2 regions of the Bacillus sp. N1(2025) genome follow, and region 1 is predicted to be linked to the other one. Evidence: riboswitches for the same ligand, from Rfam matches in the RefSeq annotation. Region 1 holds a riboswitch; the other holds the start of a gene.
What was found. A riboswitch is a leader RNA that binds a small molecule or an ion and turns the genes downstream of it on or off. The one in region 1 is predicted to bind lysine.

Region 1 (12,782 bases):
ATGAGGAAGGATTTTTCTACATCGCCGACAGGAAAAAAGACATCATCATTGCCGGCGGATACAACATTTACCCCCGGGAGGTGGAAGAGGCGCTGTATGAGCATGAAGCCGTACAGGAAATCGTCGTAGCGGGCGTTCCTGATTCCTACAGAGGGGAAACGGTGAAAGCATTTATCGTTTTGAAAAAAGGCGCCGAGGCAGATGCCGATGAGCTTGATGCGTTTGCAAGAGAGCGGCTTGCGCCGTACAAAGTCCCGAAGCTTTACGAATTCAGAAAAGAGCTTCCGAAAACGGCCGTCGGAAAAATATTAAGAAGGCGTTTAGTTGAAGAGGAAGATGTTTCCCGTGAAAACAAGGTGCCTTAAAAGAAAAACTTGACAAAATCCGGATTCCTTTTTATCATGAAGTTATGAATGAATAGTCATTCATTTATCGAAGGAAGGAACGATGACATTGAACCAAAAACGGCCAAAGTATATGCAGATTATTGATGCAGCAGTAGAAGTCATAGCGGAAAACGGCTATCACCAATCACAGGTGTCCAAAATCGCCAAGCAGGCCGGCGTTGCGGACGGCACCATCTATTTATATTTCAAAAACAAAGAGGATATACTCATTTCTCTTTTTAAAGAAAAGATGGGCCAGTTCATTGAACGCATGGAAGAAGAAGTGAAAGAAAAAACGACGGCAAAAGAAAAACTCGCCCTCGTTATTAAGCAGCATTTCACACTGCTCGGCAATGACCGCCACCTCGCGATTGTGACCCAGCTTGAGCTCAGACAGTCGAATATCAAGCTGCGCCTGAAAATCAATGATATTTTAAAAGGTTATTTAAACATGCTGGACACCATTTTGACCGAAGGAATCAAGTCGGGGGAATGGAAAGACAATCTCGACGTCCGCCTCGCCCGGCAGATGATATTCGGGACGATAGATGAAACAGTGACAACATGGGTGATGAACGATCAGAAATATGATCTTCCGGATTTGTCAGAAAAGGTATTGGAGCTGTTGGTGTCAGGGATTCATCAAAACTAAAGGGGGTTGACGGATGAACAGCCTTTCGATGGCGGTAGAACAATCTGTTGCGGTGATCACCATTAATCATCAGCCGGCCAACGCGCTGTCCGGTGCGGTTTTAGATGAGTTGTCCGGTCTGTTCGACCGGTGTGAAACAGATGACAGCGTCAGAAGTATCATCATTCGCGGTGAGGGAAAATTTTTCTCGGCGGGCGCCGATATAAAGGAATTTACGTCGCTTGAAAATCTTGAGCAATCTTCTGCCATGGCGGATAAAGGCCAGCAGCTGATGGAAAGAATTGAAGGGTTTCCGAAGCCCGTTATCGCGGCGATTCACGGCGCTGCGCTCGGCGGCGGCCTTGAGCTAGCCATGGCCTGCCATATCAGAATCGCCACATTGGATGCAAAGCTCGGCCTGCCCGAGCTGAATCTCGGCATTATTCCGGGCTTTGCCGGGACGCAGCGGCTTCCCCGGTACGTCGGTACGGCGAAAGCGCTTGAAATGATCGGCACTTCAGAACCTGTGACCGGAGAAGAAGCGCTCAGCCTCGGCCTTGTCACGATAGGCGCCGAACATGAGGAAGAGCTGCTGCAAAAAGCGAAAACGCTCGCGGGCAAGTTTGCGGAAAAAAGCCCGCAGTCGATGGCTTCTCTGCTTGAGCTCCTTTATTCAAACAAGATCTATTCTTATGACGGCGGCTTAAAGCTTGAAGCAAAGCGCTTTGGGGAAGCATTTGCATCAGATGACGCAAAAGAAGGCATTCAGGCATTTCTCGAAAAAAGAAAGCCTCAATTCGGTGGGCGAAGATAAAGGGGATAAGATTATGAATCTATTTGTACTGATGAAACGGACGTTTGACACAGAAGAGAAAATCGTCATTGAAGCAGGAAAGATTCAGGAGGACGGAGCCGAATTTATCATTAATCCGTATGATGAATACGCCATTGAAGAAGCCATTCAGCTGAAAGAAGAGCACGGCGGAACCGTTACCGCTGTAACCGTCGGCGGAGAAGATGCGGAGAAAGAACTGAGAACCGCCCTTGCGATGGGCTGTGACCAGGCGGTGTTAATCAATATTGAAGATGATCTGAGCGATCCTGACCAATACTCCATTTCAACTATCTTATATCATTATTTCAAGGATCGGGAATATGATCTGATTCTCGGAGGAAATGTCGCGATTGACGGCGGTTCCGGCCAAGTGGCTCCAAGGCTTGCCGAACTGCTGAACATTCCTTGCGTCACAACGATTACAAAACTGACAATCATCGGCGATGAAGCTGTGGCAGAGAAAGACAACGAAGGGGATACCGAAATCATTAAAACCTCACTTCCTTTAGCCATCACGGCACAGCAAGGTTTAAACGAGCCGCGCTATCCGTCGCTTCCGGGCATTATGAAGGCGAAGAAAAAACCGCTGGAAGAACTTGAGCTCGATGATCTCGACATTGATGAAGATGATGCCGCACCGAAGCTCAAAACGATCGAACGTTTTCTGCCGCCGCAAAAAGAAGCGGGCAGACTGATCGAAGGAGAAGCCGCTGAGCAGGCGAAAGAGCTTGTGTCACTGCTGAGAAAAGAAGCCAAAGTCGTATAAACCGATATTAAAGAAACTGGGGGATGTCAGAATGGGAAAAAAAGTGATCGTACTCGGAGAAATTCGTGACGGCGCCTTACGGAACGTCACCTTTGAAGCTATAGCCGCAGGCAAAACCATTTCCGGCGGAGGAGATGTCATCGGCGTGCTGATGGGAAAAGGCGCGGCTGATGCAGCATCAGAACTCATTCAGTACGGCGCCGACAAAGTATTTACGGCCGATGCGCCGGGGCTTTCTCAGTATACGGCGGACGGATATGCCGCGGTTCTCGGGGATTTGATCGAAAATGAAAAGCCTGATGCGGTCATTTTCGGCCACACTTCTATGGGAAAAGATTTGTCACCTAAGCTTGCGGCCCGGTTTGAAACGGGGCTGATTTCAGACAGCACGGATGTAAGCGTTACCGGAGACAACATCGTTTTTACAAGACCGATCTATTCCGGCAAAGCCTTTGAACAGGTGATTTCAACCGATCCTTTCATTTTGGCGACAATTCGGCCGAATAATATTCAGGCATTAGAAAAAGACGCGAACCGGACGGGTGATATTGAAGAGCTTGCGGCGCCTCCGGCAGATTTGCGGACAGTCATTGAAGAAGTAGTCAAAAAAACGGCGGACGGCGTGGATTTATCAGAAGCGAAAATTATCGTAGCAGGCGGCCGCGGTGTAAAAAGCAAAGATGGGTTTGAACCGTTAAAAGAACTTGCCGAGGTGCTCGGAGCAGCGGTGGGCGCTTCACGCGGCGCGTGTGACGCGGACTATTGCGATTATTCTCTTCAAATCGGCCAGACGGGAAAAGTCGTCACGCCGGATTTGTATATCGCCTGCGGCATTTCCGGAGCGATTCAGCACTTGGCGGGCATGTCAAACAGTAAGGTCATTGTTGCCATTAACAAAGACCCGGAAGCGGAAATATTTAAAATAGCGGACTACGGAATTGTCGGCGATTTGTTCGAAGTGGTTCCGCTTCTGACCCAGGAATTTAAAAATGCCAATATTCATTCATAATCAAAACCCTCTGGCTTAATTTGTCAGAGGGTTTTGATTTGTGTTAATTGGTTCGTACAAATTATAGATTAATAAAACAATAGATTGACATGTACGAACCAATGTAATAAGCTTTTGTAAAGCGCTTACAAACTTATCCATTCAGCATGCATTCCAGATACATAGATCGGCTGTAGTGCTTTCATTCTTATTAAGGGAAAGGAATGATCAAGTTTGTCTCACAATACGGCAGTCATTCAAACTGATATCACACGGGGAACCATTAATAAAAACATATACGGACATTTCGCGGAACACCTGGGAAGAGGCATATATGAGGGCATCTGGGTCGGAAAAGATTCCGATATTCCGAATACCGGCGGGGTCAGGACGGATGTTGCCGCCGCCCTCAAACAGCTTCAGATTCCCGTCCTCAGATGGCCGGGCGGCTGTTTTGCTGATGAATACCATTGGGCAAACGGCGTAGGGAAACGCAAAACCATGCTGAATACCCATTGGGGCGGGACGATTGATTCCAATGAATTCGGCACGCACGAGTTTATGATGCTTTGTGAACTGCTCGGCTGCGAACCGTACATCGCCGGAAACGTCGGCAGCGGAACGGTTAAAGAAATGGCTGATTGGATTGAATACATGACGTTTGAAGCGGGCACGCCGATGTCCGACTGGAGAAAAGAAAACGGGCGGGAAAAACCGTGGAAGCTGAAATATTTCGGAATAGGAAATGAGAACTGGGGCTGCGGCGGAAACATGCATCCTGACTATTATGCCGACCTTTACAGAAACTTTCAAACCTATGTCCGTAATTACAGCGGCAATGAAATCTATAAAATTGCCGGCGGCGCGAATGTCGACGATTACCGCTGGACTGAAACTTTAATGAAAAAAGCCGCTGATCTCATGGACGGGCTGAGCCTGCATTATTACACAATACCGGGCGACTTCTGGAAGGGGAAAGGATCAGCGACGGAGTTTACGGAAGATGAATGGTTCACCACGATGAAAAAAGCGGCGCATATGGATGAATTGATCACAAGGCACAGTGCCATCATGGATCAGTACGATCCCGAAAAAAGAGTCGGGCTGATCATTGATGAATGGGGCACGTGGCTTGATCCTGAGCCGGGCACGAATCCGGGCTTTCTGTATCAGCAGAATACGATCCGCGACGCCCTTGTCGCCGCCACGCATTTTCATATTTTTCATCAGCACGCAGACCGCGTACAGATGGCCAATATCGCGCAAACCGTCAACGTGCTTCAGGCAATGATCCTGACAAAAGGGAAAGAAATGCTGTTGACGCCGACGTATCATGTGTTTGATATGTTTAAAGTGCATCAGGACGCTTCTTTTTTGGCGACAGAAACAAAAGCAGCCGGGTACGAATGGAATGACGGCCGGCTCCCGCAAGTCAGCATTTCAGCGTCCAAACAGCAAAACGGAGACATACATATCAGCATTTGCAATATCGATCATCTGCAAAAAGCTGATGTGAAGATTGAACTGCGGGGCATGAAAAAGACAGGGAAGCCTTCGGGAACGATTCTGCACGCGGAAAAAATGAATGCCCATAATACATTCAGCAGTCCGGAAAACGTCAAACCGAAGCCGTTTTCCGGGTTTACTCAAAAGAGCGGAAAACTTGAGGCGGAGCTTCCTCCGATGGCGATTGTATTAATCACGCTGCCTGCGGGTCCATCTTAAGTTTTGAACGCCCGCCGCCCGGTTATAATACACTGTATAAATAAGATTATTTCCGGCGGGATCGGGAGAAAATAATATAAGCATTAAATTAGCATGAACGAATGGGAGATGCTATACTAAAAATCATCATTTGACAATTGGAGGAATAACAAAATGGCTATCGTAAAAGCAACTGATCAATCGTTCTCAGCTGAAACAAGTGAAGGTGTCGTATTGGCTGATTTCTGGGCTCCTTGGTGCGGACCTTGTAAAATGATCGCGCCCGTTCTTGAAGAGCTTGATCAAGAAATGGGAGACAAACTGAAAATCGTCAAAATCGACGTGGATGAAAACCAAGAAACTGCCGGTAAATACGGCGTCATGAGCATCCCGACACTTCTCGTGTTAAAAGACGGAGAAGTCGTTGAAACATCTGTCGGTTTCAAACCGAAAGAAGCTCTTGAAGAGCTTGTAAACAAACATCTGTAAGCCGAAAGCTTCCGTTACGGCAGGGCGATTCCTTTGAAAGGGAATCGCCTTTTTTGATCTTCCAAAAGCTGAAAATGGAGAAAAACAAATGTTCGTGATACACTGAATGGACACGAGAAATGAATGTAAGGAAGGGTAACGTATGAATAAACAACTGAAAGAAAAGCTGGCCCTCCTTCCCGATCAGCCGGGCTGTTATTTAATGAAAGACCGTCAAAAAACAGTCATCTACGTGGGGAAAGCGAAAGTCTTGAAAAACAGGGTGCGATCTTATTTCACCGGTTCTCACGACGCAAAAACCCAACGGCTTGTGACGGAGATTGAGGACTTTGAATATATCGTGACTTCCTCCAATCTTGAAGCGCTTATTTTGGAAATGAATCTGATTAAAAAATACGATCCGAAATACAATGTCATGCTGAAAGATGATAAAACCTATCCCTTTATTAAAATCACCCATGAACGCCATCCGCGGCTGATTGTCACCCGGAATGTCAAAAAAGACAAAGGACGCTATTTCGGCCCGTATCCGAATGTGCAGGCGGCGCGGGAAACGAAAAAACTGTTGGACCGCCTTTACCCGCTCAGGAAATGCTCAAAGCTTCCGGACCGCGTCTGTCTTTATTATCATCTCGGACAATGCCTCGCCCCATGTGTAAAGGATATATCTGAGGAGACAAACCGCGAGATTGTTGAAGACATCACCCGTTTTTTAAAGGGAGGGCATAACGAAATCAAAAAAGAGCTCGAAGCGAAAATGGCAGAAGCGGCGGAAAAGCTTGAATTTGAACGGGCTAAAGAATTCCGCGACCAGCTTGTTCACATCGAATCGACGATGGAGAAGCAAAAAATGACCATGAATGACCTTCTGGACCGCGATGTGTTTGCATATGCCTACGATAAAGGCTGGATGTGCGTCCAAGTCTTTTTCATTCGCCAAGGAAAACTGATCGAACGCGACGTCAGCATGTTTCCGATGTATCAGGAAGCGGATGAAGAATTCCTGACCTTCATCGGCCAGTTCTATTCCAAAAACAATCACTTTCTGCCTAAGGAAATTCTGGTGCCTGACAGCGTTGACAGGGACATGATCAGCGAGCTGTTGGAAACCGCCGTGCATCAGCCGAAAAAAGGCCCGAAAAAAGAGCTGCTTTTGCTTGCGCACAAAAATGCGAAAATTGCTCTGCGGGAAAAATTCTCGTTAATCGAGCGGGATGAGGAACGGTCGATCGGTGCAGCCGAACGGCTCGGCGAAGCGCTGAATATTTACACGCCGCATCGGATTGAAGCGTTTGACAACTCCAATATTCAAGGCACAAACCCCGTATCGGCCATGATTGTCTTTATTGACGGAAAACCGAATAAAAAGGAATACCGCAAATATAAAATTAAAACCGTAACAGGGCCGGATGATTACGGCTCAATGAGGGAAGTCGTCAGAAGAAGGTACACGAGGGTGCTCCGCGAAAATCTTCCGCTGCCGGATTTAATCATCATTGACGGCGGAAAAGGGCAGATTAACGCGGCGCGCGACGTGCTCGAGAATGAGCTCGGCCTTGATGTCCCGGTAGCGGGATTGGCGAAAGATGATAAACACCGAACATCGAACCTTTTGATCGGCGACCCGCTTGAACCGGTGTTTCTGGAGCGGAACAGCCAAGAGTTTTACCTGCTTCAGCGTATTCAGGACGAAGTTCACCGTTTTGCGATCAGCTTTCACAGACAGATCCGGGGAAAAAGCGTCTTTCAATCCGTTCTGGATGATATCCCCGGAATCGGCGAAAAACGCAAAAAAATGCTCTTAAAACATTTCGGATCTGTCAAAAAGATGAAGGAAGCAAGCCTTGACGATATCAAAAAAGCCGGTGTGCCGGCCGCGGCGGCCCAGCTGCTGTTTGAAAAATTGAAAAAATAGTATTGTGCTTTTCTGAAAAATCTGCTAGAATGTGAACTAATTTCATAAGATCGTGTTATATGGTGAAGATAGAGGTGCGAACTTCAATAGTAAGCCTTTGGAGAATGATGGATTCTGCGAAAAAGGCTGAAAGGGGAGCGTCGCCGAAGTGTATCACATCCCATCGGTGTGATTCGCTGGCCTTGCATTAAATAAATGTAAGGCTGTCAAGAATTCATTTTCTTGGAGGGCTATCTCGTTGTTCATAATCAATCGTAATGATATGAAAAAGCAATGAGAGCTATTCCTCTCATTGCTTTTTTTATTGTGGACAAAACGCTCTTTTCTCCTCACCCGCACGAACCAAAATGTAAAGGGTGGTCTAGTATGGGTCTTATCGTACAAAAATTCGGAGGCACTTCCGTCGGCTCTGCCGAAAAAATTCAAAATGCTGCAAATCGCGCCATTGCTGAAAAGCAAAAAGGCCATGATATCGTAGTCGTCGTTTCGGCAATGGGAAAATCAACCGACGCGCTCGTTAACCTCGCGGCTGAAATCACATCTGAACCAAGCAGACGCGAGATGGATATGCTTTTGTCAACGGGAGAGCAGGTCACGATTTCCCTTTTGTCCATGGCGCTTCAGGAAAAAGGATATGGCGCCGTCTCTTATACGGGCTGGCAGGCGGGTGTCCGCACGGAAGCCGTTCACGGTAATGCGAGAATTACGGATATTGATATTACGGCGATTCGTTCGCAGCTTGCAGAAGGCAAAATCACAGTCGTTGCCGGTTTTCAGGGTGTAACGGAAGACGGCGGCATCACGACGCTCGGACGGGGCGGTTCCGATACGACGGCGGTCGCTCTTGCAGCAGCGCTGGAAGCGGATAAATGCGACATTTATACAGATGTTCCGGGCGTATTTACGACAGATCCGCGGTATGTCCGGTCAGCGAGAAAACTGGCGGGAATTTCTTATGATGAAATGCTGGAGCTTGCAAATCTAGGAGCGGGTGTTCTTCACCCGCGGGCGGTTGAGTTCGCGAAAAACTACCAAGTGCCTTTGGAAGTGCGGTCAAGCACAGAGCATGAAGCGGGAACATTAATTGAGGAGGAATCATCAATGGAGCAGAATTTAATCGTCAGAGGAATTGCATTTGAAGACCAGATCACAAGGGTGTCCGTTACGGGTCTTGCAAGCGGACTGACAACACTTTCAACAATCTTCACCGCGCTGGCAAAACGAAACATCAACGTTGACATTATTATTCAGACACAGTCGGACGATGGGGAAGCGGATATTTCTTTCTCAGTGAAAACGGAAGATGCCGCGCAAACGGTCGCCGTGCTTGAAGAATATAAAAACGCGCTTGACTATGAAAAAATTGAAACCGAAAGAAAACTGGCGAAAGTCTCTATTGTCGGGTCGGGCATGGTTTCAAATCCCGGCGTCGCCGCGGACATGTTTGCCGTACTGGCGGAAAAAAATGTACAAGTCAAAATGGTGAGCACATCTGAAATAAAAGTATCAGCGGTTGTCAGCGAAAATGATATGGTGAAAGCGGTCGAAGCGCTTCATGATGCGTTTGAGCTTTCTAAACAGCCGTCTGCCGTATAAACGGGCAGGCAAAAAGGCGGGACTTGGAGTCACCGCCTTTTTTCAATTATACAGGGTCCTTCATATCCCATTTTACGGTCAGGACGACTTTATCCGCTCTCTTTTTTACCTGTTCATAAGATTCTGCAATCTGATCGTTCATCAATTGAATCTGTTCGGCTATAAAACCGGCTTCAAGCTGAAAACAAGGCTCTTTCTGATGTTTGAGCCTGCTGGATACGAGCGGTCCTTCCAGTTCAAATTCCAGTTCTTGTTTTTTTGATCCTGCGTTTGTCAAAGTTCCCCAGCCGGCTTTTTCAAAAAAGGCGGGGATTTCTTCCCACGATTGAAGAGGAAATTTGCGGGCGAGGCGTTTTCCCGCCCAATACATCATCGATGAATGTTCCGGGCCGAGGATATCCGGAAGCACGATTTCCCGGATTAATTCGTAGCCGTATGCGCTGACGTCGAGTTCAGTTAAAGGTTCTAAAGCTGCTTCATAATTATTCTTCATATTATGTATTCCCCTCTCTCCTTCGTTTATTATAGCTTAAACAGGGGGGAGGATTACAGGATGATCCTATAAAACAAGCGAAAAAATGTGAGAAAGATATCGCAGGAAAATAAAATTTTCCCTCCAGATAATCAATTCCGAAAATTATAATTTATGTACACGTTTTCTTGACGCCCTTTTGAGGGAGGAGTAAAATGAAATTGTCAATAAATTTTAATAAAGTGCTTACAATTGAAACGAAGTGGGGGCAGAGATTTTAGTACATTTCGCACTTAAATCAAACAGGGGGTAAAGTAATGTCTGGGAACAGAGAGTTTTATTTTCGAAGATTGCATTCCTTGCTCGGTGTTATTCCGGTCGGCATCTTTTTGATCCAGCATTTAGTCGTCAACCAATTTGCCGCAAGGGGAGCGGATGCGTTTAACAAGGCGGCCGGCTTTATGGACAGTCTGCCGTTCAGGTATGCGTTAGAAATTTTTATTATTTTCTTACCTTTAATTTATCATGCGGTTTACGGTGTGTACATAGCATTTACTGCGAAAAACAACGCTGGCCACTACAGTTATTTCAGAAACTGGATGTTTGTGCTTCAGCGTGTCACTGGTATTCTCACCCTTATTTTCGTCAGCTGGCATGTGTGGCAGACGCGGATTGCCGCGCAGATGGGCGCTGAAGTCAACTTCGATATGATGGCGAATATTCTGAGCTCGCCGTTTATGCTCGGCTTTTACATTGTAGGCGTTTTATCGGTCATTTTTCACTTTTCAAACGGCTTATGGTCTTTTGCGGTCACATGGGGGATCACGGTCACGCCGCGTTCTCAAAGAATTTCGACTTACGTGACGCTGATTATATTTTTAGCGCTTTCATACGTAGGTTTAAAAGCGATTTTTGCGTTTGTGTAAGAGAACTAGATTACTAGAGGGAGAGGGGCTATCATGAGTCAATCAAGCATTATCGTAGTCGGCGGGGGTCTTGCCGGCCTCATGGCGACAATTAAAGCAGCGGAATCAGGCACGGCCGTTAAATTGTTTTCCATCGTTCCGGTCAAACGCTCTCACTCGGTCTGCGCGCAGGGCGGGATAAACGGAGCTGTCAACACAAAAGGGGAAGGAGACTCTCCGTTTGAGCATTTTGATGACACGGTATACGGAGGCGACTTTTTGGCAAACCAGCCTCCTGTAAAAGCGATGTGTGAAGCGGCGCCGTCCATTATCCACTTATTGGACCGCATGGGGGTTATGTTTAACAGAACGCCGGAAGGGCTTTTGGACTTCCGCCGTTTCGGGGGTACACAGCATCACAGAACCGCATACGCGGGAGCGACGACGGGTCAGCAGCTTCTTTACGCACTGGACGAGCAGGTGCGCAGATATGAAGTGGCGGGTCTCGTCACAAAATACGAAGGCTGGGAATTCCTCGGCGCCGTTCTTGACGATGAGCGCACGTGCCGCGGTATCGTAGCCCAAAATCTGACCAATATGCAAATCGAGTCATTCCGTTCTGACGCCGTTATTATGGCGACGGGAGGACCCGGAATCGTATTCGGAAAATCAACAAACAGCATGATCAACACGGGATCTGCCGCATCAATCGTTTATCAGCAGGGCGCTTATTATGCAAACGGCGAATTTATCCAAATTCACCCGACAGCAATCCCGGGGGACGATAAACTGCGTCTGATGAGTGAATCGGCACGCGGCGAGGGCGGAAGAGTCTGGACGTACAAAGACGGAAAACCTTGGTACTTCCTTGAGGAAAAATATCCGGCTTACGGAAACCTCGTACCGCGGGATATTGCGACACGTGAAATCTTTGACGTGTGTGTGAATCAGAAACTCGGCATCAACGGAGAAAACATGGTGTATCTCGATCTGTCGCACAAAGATCCGAAAGAGCTTGACGTTAAGCTTGGCGGCATTATCGAAATCTATGAAAAATTCATGGGCGATGACCCGCGCAAGCTTCCGATGAAAATTTTCCCTGCCGTTCACTATTCAATGGGCGGACTGTGGGTTGATTATGATCAGATGACAAGCATCCGCGGACTGTTCGCAGCGGGTGAATGTGATTATTCAATGCACGGAGGAAACCGTTTAGGGGCGAACTCTCTGCTTTCCGCCATCTACGGAGGAATGGTGGCCGGACCGAATGCGGTGAAATATGTTTCCGGACTTGAAACATCAGCGGAAGACCTGTCTTCTTCATTATTTGATTCCTATGTGAAAAAAGAAGAAGAAAAATGGGCCGATATTATGAAGATGGACGGCGACGAAAATGCCTACGTGCTTCACCGTGAGCTCGGAGAGTGGATGACGGCCAACGTCACGGTGGTCCGCCACAACGACAAGCTTTTGAAAACGGATGACAAGATCCAAGAGCTGATGGAACGCTTTAAGAAAATCAATATCAACGATACGACAAAATGGAGCAACCAAGGGGCGATGTTCACCCGCCAGTTCTCCAATATGCTTCAGCTTGCCAGAGTCATCACGCTCGGCGCATATAACCGAAATGAAAGCCGGGGAGCGCACTATAAACCGGATTTCCCTGAAAGAAATGACGATGAGTGGCTCAAAACGACGATGGCTAAACATGCCGGTCCGTTTGAAGCTCCGGAATTTGAATATCAGGATGTCGATGTATCACTGATTGCGCCCCGTAAACGCGACTACTCGAAGAAGAAGGTGGCGAAATAATCATGAGTGAGAAAAAGATACGGTTTATCATTACACGTCAGGATACGCCCGAAAGCGCGCCATACGATGAAGAATTCGAAATCAATTACCGCCCGAATCTGAACGTGATTTCTGCCCTGATGGAAATCCGCAGAAATCCCGTGAATGCAAAAGGAGAGAAAACCACTCCGGTCGCATGGGACATGAACTGTCTTGAAGAAGTATGCGGCGCCTGCTCCATGGTCATCAACGGGAGACCGCGCCAGTCATGTACGGCGCTGATTGATAAGCTGGAACAGCC
Region 2 (6,648 bases), on a different contig from region 1:
CATCGCGTTGTCATACAGTCCTTCTTTTTTCAGCTTCTTGAAAAAGTGTTTCAGGGCCTCATCTTCATAGCGGACCGTCGTCACATAGCGGTTTAATAACTCGCTGCTTGTGTCCGGTTCCTCAATGAGCTGATCCTGTTTATCAATTTCAAAAGGAAAATGGTTGGTCAAAGTCAGCAGGCTCGCGTAAAACGGCTGCGGAAGCTTCTTTAATTTTTCCGCTGACTGTTCGAGAAATTCCTTGTCCTTCAGACCCCAGCCTGTTGAATTTTCCTGTGTCACCTTAAATTCATCCGCGTCGAAAAAACGGTCGATTCCGAATGCCTCGTACATCTCATCCCGGTTCCAAAAGGTCTTATGATTGGCATGCAGAACGGCTGAATAGTATTGACGGTCTTTTAACATATGGTACATCGTATTGAACCGGTGGCCGCTTTTTGTAAAAAAAACGGCGCCGCTTGAAGACGGATACAGCGAATTCGCAGTAATGAATTCTGAATCTGAGGTTTTTCCCTGTTCAGTCTGCTGATAAAAATGAGTGAAGTCATAACTTTTTTTCCGCAGTATATTTAAAAACGGGGTAATCTCCCGCCCGTTGACCCGCTCATCCATTACAAAACGCTGTGTTGATTCGAGCGTCACAAAAATCACATTACGCCCCTTTGCGAGCCCGAACTTTGATTCGGACGGCCTGCTGTAGTCGGCTTGAGTGTAATTTGCGACCGCCGCAAGGCTGTCTTCATCGGCAAACGCTTTAGCCCCTGCATTCAGCGTCTGCGAAATGGTGTCATACAAATGAAAGTGGAACAGGCCGATTCCTTTTACGAGCGCTTCACGATCAAAAGGGTGCTTGAACAGCTTCGGCTGCTCGGCCTCAGACAGCGCAAGGTTGCACAGCATGAGGCCGGCTGATGCCCACGCATACGCTTTAACGGTACGGGTGCTGGCTTTACCTTTATCGGCTTTATGCCTTTTACCAAGATAAAACAAAACCGCAATATCCAAAAATAAGGCGATATAAAGCGGGTGAAACAGCTCTTGGACGCTGCTTCCCATATCACCCATATTGCTCGCCTGAAACAAAACCGGTATGGTGATAAAATCAATATAAAACCCGTAAAACACCGTATTCGCGATTAAAATTCCCGTCAGCATCACATTTGCCGAAAGCAGAAAGATCCGCTGTTTTTTTTCTGTCAGCAGCAGGGCGATGCCGAACAGCGGCACAATGAAGCTCAGCGGATTAATGAGAAGCAGACATTCCTCAAGAACCGAATTGTTCTGCAGATCAAAACCGAGCTTATAAACGGCATAGGTTTTCATCCACATGAACAGGATGGACAGGCATAAAAACCGATGATTGCTGAAAAAGGTTTTCTTCATATGTATGACTCCTCACCCTAAAAGCGAAAGATGCTTTTTGTTTAAGAGATGCGGCCGTGAACCAGTTCGTATAAATAATAGCAGGATACAATCGTTAAGCCGGCCAGCACAAGCTGCTCCGAAAAACTCCCCGTTCTCATATAAAGGGGAAGACGGAAGCGGATGGCGGACGGAAACAGCAGTTTAATGCCGTTGACGGTCCATGCGTCAAGCACAAGATGGCTCGCCATTCCGATCATCAGTCCGGCGGAAATGCTCGGATTCGGAATATAGGTTGCCGTAATGAAAAACATAATAAGCATAAACAGCAGGCTGTGTGTAAACGTTCTGTGGCCGAACACCGTGCTTACGATTTTGGACAGAACGGGCAGCGTCCTGCCGATTTTGCTTTTCGTATGGCATATGTCGGGAATCAGCGCCCCGAGGGCACCCGCTGAGGTCATAAGGACCGGATCATACCCGTAATAATACGCAATTGCGGAACAAGAAGCGATGCCTCCCATGATGTGTGTTTTTCCTGTCATTTTTCGCTTCTCCTTTTTATTTTTGCCAAAATCCCCTGAATTACAAATATATCAAGAGAATGCATGTTTGATCAACAAACTTTACCTGTTCCGCCAAAAGGAAGGAGACGCGGATTCCGCATATTCTGCCGCGGAAAAAGACACATTATAGGTGTACCTATATTTGATAAAGAGGTGATACAGATGGCTTTCTTTAACAAAGAAAAAGGAAAAAACAGCGATAAAAACAAAAATGTCATTCAAGGCGCGCTTGAAGACGCCGGTGCAGCTCTGAAAGACGATCCGCTTCAAGAAGCTGTTCAAAAGAAAAAAAACAACCGCTGACCATATAAGACGGGTAGGGCGAACGCTCTATCCGTTTTCCATCTAATTTTTCCCTTTGACAGATCTTTTTATCTCTGATAACCTCTGAGTAGAATTGAATGATAAAAATCCTCACTCTTTCTCGGTGAGGTAGAGGTTGCGCTTGATGATGAGTCGCACATGCCAGGCTGATAGGGGCCGCAAAACATGTGTTAAAGGCATCAGCGCCGAAGTGTAAAGAAAGCCGATCCTTCTTTATGCTGGGACTGTATCTGAATAAGTGCAGGACTGCCGCGTGCTTTTTCGCGGAGGGCTATCCGGAGATCAAGGGTGTGTGTGTTTCTTTAAGCATGGACTTTTGTTCAGGCTTTTTTTGCGTGTAAATATGGTCTCGGGGTCTGGTCCGTACGAATGAACAACCAGGAGGTACAGGAATGGAACAGACGAAAAAATGGGGTTTTTGGTTATTAACGGCGTTTGTCGTAGGAAATATGGTAGGCTCGGGCATCTTTTCGCTTCCGAGTACGCTCGCAAAAATCGCGAGCCCGTTCGGCGCCACATCGGCATGGCTTTTAACGGGAGCCGGTGTGTTAATGATCGCGCTGGTCTTCGGCCACTTATCCATCCGCAAGCCTGAGCTGACGGCGGGGCCGCAAAGCTATGCGCGTGCGCTGTTCAGCGATCGGAAAAAAGGGAATGCAGCGGGCTTCACGATGGTGTGGGGCTACTGGGTGGCGAGCTGGATCAGCAACGTGGCGATCATCACGAGCCTTGCCGGATATTTAACATCATTTTTCCCGATTTTAACGGATAAGCGTGAAATGTTTTCGATCGGCGGTCAGGCGGTTACGCTCGGCCAGCTGCTGACGTTTGCCGTATGTACGGTTTTATTATGGGGCACTCACACGATTCTCGTCACCAGCATTAACGGTGCGAGTAAATTAAATTTTGTCACGACGTTTTCAAAAGTATTAGGATTTATCTTCTTTATCATTGCAGGTTTGTTTGTGTTTCAAACGTCGTTTTTCGATCATTTTTATTTTCCGGTTCAAACAGGTCCTCACACAGTTGAGGGAATCGGCGGACAGATCCACAATGCGGCGATTTCAACATTATGGGCGTTCGTCGGAATTGAATCGGCAGTCATTTTATCCGGGCGCGCCCGTTCGCAGCGTGACGTGAAACGCGCCACCATTACCGGATTATTGATCGCTCTCAGCATCTATATCATCGTAACATTGATTACGATGGGCGTGCTTCCGCATGGTAAGCTTGTCGGCTCGGAAAAACCGTTTGTTGACGTATTGTACGCGATCGTCGGCAGCGCGGGAAGCGTCATTATGGCGATTCTGGCGATTTTGTGTCTGTTCGGAACGATGCTCGGCTGGATTCTTCTCGGTTCTGAAGTTCCGTATCAAGCGGCGAAATCAGGAGACTTTCCCGCTGCTTTTGCAAAAACGAATAAACAGGGCAGCCCGGTTGTGTCGTTAATCGTAACGAACGTGATGTCACAGATCTTTATCTTTTCGGTTATTTCCCGGACGATCAGTGACGCGTTTACGTTTTTAACGACGGCGGCGACGCTCGCTTATCTGATTCCGTATCTCGTGTCAGCGTTTTACAGCCTGAAGCTCATTTTTACGGGTGAAACGTATGACGAGATAAAGGGTTCAAGAGTAAGAGACGGTATCATCGCCATCCTTGCCTGCATTTATTCTTTTTATGTCATTATTACCGGAACGGCCGATTTAACGACCTTTATTCTCGGTATCGGGCTGTTCTTCGTCGGTTTGCTGTTATATCCTTTCGTCTCAAAGAAATTTGCAAACAACAGACAATCGGTATGACAAAAAGACATCTCACGTCTGTGAGATGTCTTTTTTTGTTTGCGGCAGCTGATTACTTTTTGACGGCATGTATATAATGAATGGTCTCGAATGCGGTTAAATGGTCAGTGCGTCCGCTGAAAAAACGGTCATTGACGTCCGCCGGAGATAAATGTTCATAAATAAGCAGACCTGATGATTCTAATATTTTTTCGATTTCTTTATAACTGAAACACGATAACATCGGTTCTCCGCTTGCTGCAGCCATTTTCACCATGTTTTCCACTCTGTTTGACAGTCCTCTTTCTTCAAAAAGGGACTCATCTGCATAATCAAACACGATAGAGCTTCCCGGCGGGACTTCAGCAAATAATTGTGTGAGCAGGCGGGCGAGATGCTTTTTCGTAAGATAGTATGACACACCGAGCAGGCTGAAAAAGGTTTTTTGGCGTGAAAAACCTTCCTGATACAGACGGCTGAAAGAAAGCGAAGCGGCGAAGTCCATCGGTACAAAATGAAGATGATGGGAAATACCGAGATTCAGATGTTTCAATCTGTTTATTTTGTCTTCCTGTGAAGCGGGATGATCGATTTCAAATATGTCTAAGGCGTTTGTCATCTCAGGATGCCTGAAACAAAAAGTATCGAGCCCCGCGCCAAGGATAACATACTGTTTGGCCCCGAGCTTCACTTCATTCAAAAGCACTTCTTCACAATATGCGGCACGGGCTAACGGTGTAGGAGACAGCTGTACTTGAGTCACCCATTTTAAGATGTCATCCGGTTGGCCTTGAAGCCTCTGGGCCATGTCTTTGCTGAAAAATGATATACCTTGAATCAGATGATCGCGGATGTCCGAATGCTCTTTTTCAGAAATCAGATCTTGTGCCATAAAATCATCAAATATCACCGGGGTGTCGTATTTACTGTGGTACGCCCTTCCGAAAGCGGACAGAAGGGAAGTCATACTCGCCTTGTTTTCTTTCATATAAAATCCTCCGTTATTTACATCAATCTCCGGCCGGGAGAATCTTATTATACATGTTAATCCAAAAATGTAAATTATAGCATAGGTGCCGTTTATTATTTACATGGTGCTAGGAGCCTGTCCTACTTTTATAATTTAAGGTATTTCTTAACTGTTCATTACATGAAAGTAATGTTCTGATGACTATACTGGATGATGGAAATATGATCCATTCCTAAAATGCTTGGCAAAACCTAATGGAATCATATAATATATAAACTAAACTTTGCGATTAAGGTGTGAGAAATTTGTCTAAAAAGCACGAAATAATATCAGCTGCAAGAGAGATTATTTATTCTAAGGGATATCAAGCAACCTCTATAAATGATATTCTTGTGGCTGCAGAGATTGGAAAAGGCCAATTTTATCACTACTTCTCATCTAAATATGATTTAGGATTAGCAGTAGTGGAATCTATAGTCCATGAATGGCAAACAGAGTTAATATCAGATATTCTTCAGTCAGATAATACTCCAGTAAATAAGTTAAATATGATGTTGGACAGAACACTTACTTTTCATACTGAAGTGAAGAATAAATCAGGTTGTCCTATAGGAAACTTAGCCATTGAAATGAGCGAGCATGATGAAACGTTTCGTGTAAAAATTCAACATTTATTTGAATGTTGGATAGGGGCTATAGAGATTACATTAAATGAAATGGTTGAACAAGGTCTGTTAGATTCCTTTGATACTAAAAAAGATGCTCAAGCAATTGTAGCTATGATTGAAGGAGGAATTTTGCTAATGAAAAACCAACAAAACGTCAACTTTTTAAGTGACATTATAGAAGTAATCCGAAAACAATTTAATCTAGAATAGTCAACTGTTTTTTTCTTGCAATATTGTTTTTCTTATGTTAAGCTCTTTTTGTACCGACTGGTAGGTACAATCCTGTGCTGAAGGAGAGATAAACAATGGCAAAATTAAATGGTGTTGATATGAGTATTATTGAAGGTTTAGTGGAGCAATACAAAAAAAATCCTGCTGAAGGTACTGGAAGTTGGTCATCTTCTGTAAAATGGGATAATGGATTCCATGTTGAGGCAAAAGTAGGTGATCATGCTCCTATTCATGTTGATGAGCCAAAATGGTTAGCAGGCTCCAATAAGGGAGCAAACCCAGTGGAATATTTATTAAGCGCACTAGGTTCTTGCTTGTCAGTGGGGTTTATTGCAACTGCTAGTGGAATGGGAATTAAGATAAACTCATTAGAAGTAGAGGTTTCAGGACAACTAGATTTGAATGTCTTTTTAGGATTAAAGGAAGGAAATCCTGGTTTTGATGAAATCAATGCGCATTTTAATGTCGATAGTGATGCGGATGAACATCAGATTGAAGAACTTGTTGCACAGGCCATGAAACTTTCACCTGTAAAAAATACAATCCAAAGAAATGTTCATGTTCAGGCATCTTTAAGTCACAATAAGAAAAAAGAATAATTATAAGAGTATTTTTCAAAAGTTACTGTACCAAATAGTAGGTACAGTAACTTGCTTATAACTGACTGAAGGAGTGCAACAGATATGTATTATTCTAAAGAACATTTATGGGTAAAGGTTGATAACAGCATTGCTATCTTAGGA

Region 2: linked by a shared signal. The riboswitch ahead of ACNFN4_RS08710 (amino acid permease) and the one ahead of ACNFN4_RS01210 (aspartate kinase) in region 1 are both predicted to bind lysine.

Annotation. Positions count from the first base shown of each region.
Region 1 is NZ_JBLTJB010000001.1:224,357-237,138, forward strand. Features, by position in the region: gene ACNFN4_RS01170 (AMP-binding protein) at 1-365, shown strand, start outside; gene ACNFN4_RS01175 (TetR/AcrR family transcriptional regulator) at 454-1,038, shown strand; gene ACNFN4_RS01180 (enoyl-CoA hydratase) at 1,052-1,831, shown strand; gene ACNFN4_RS01185 (electron transfer flavoprotein subunit beta/FixA family protein) at 1,845-2,618, shown strand; gene ACNFN4_RS01190 (electron transfer flavoprotein subunit alpha/FixB family protein) at 2,650-3,627, shown strand; gene ACNFN4_RS01195 (alpha-N-arabinofuranosidase) at 3,841-5,331, shown strand; gene trxA (thioredoxin) at 5,485-5,799, shown strand; gene uvrC (excinuclease ABC subunit UvrC) at 5,942-7,714, shown strand; lysine riboswitch at 7,776-7,955, shown strand; gene ACNFN4_RS01210 (aspartate kinase) at 8,081-9,310, shown strand; gene ACNFN4_RS01215 (YslB family protein) at 9,357-9,803, opposite strand; gene sdhC (succinate dehydrogenase cytochrome B558) at 10,100-10,708, shown strand; gene sdhA (succinate dehydrogenase flavoprotein subunit) at 10,742-12,502, shown strand; gene sdhB (succinate dehydrogenase iron-sulfur subunit) at 12,505-12,782, shown strand, end outside.
Region 2 is NZ_JBLTJB010000003.1:190,829-197,476, forward strand. Features, by position in the region: gene ACNFN4_RS08695 (LTA synthase family protein) at 1-1,383, opposite strand, end outside; gene ACNFN4_RS08700 (metal-dependent hydrolase) at 1,425-1,907, opposite strand; gene sspJ (small acid-soluble spore protein SspJ) at 2,091-2,231, shown strand; lysine riboswitch at 2,354-2,534, shown strand; gene ACNFN4_RS08710 (amino acid permease) at 2,645-4,057, shown strand; gene ACNFN4_RS08715 (class I SAM-dependent methyltransferase) at 4,110-5,024, opposite strand; gene ACNFN4_RS08720 (TetR/AcrR family transcriptional regulator) at 5,312-5,884, shown strand; gene ACNFN4_RS08725 (OsmC family protein) at 5,980-6,504, shown strand; gene gcvH (glycine cleavage system protein GcvH) at 6,589-6,648, shown strand, end outside.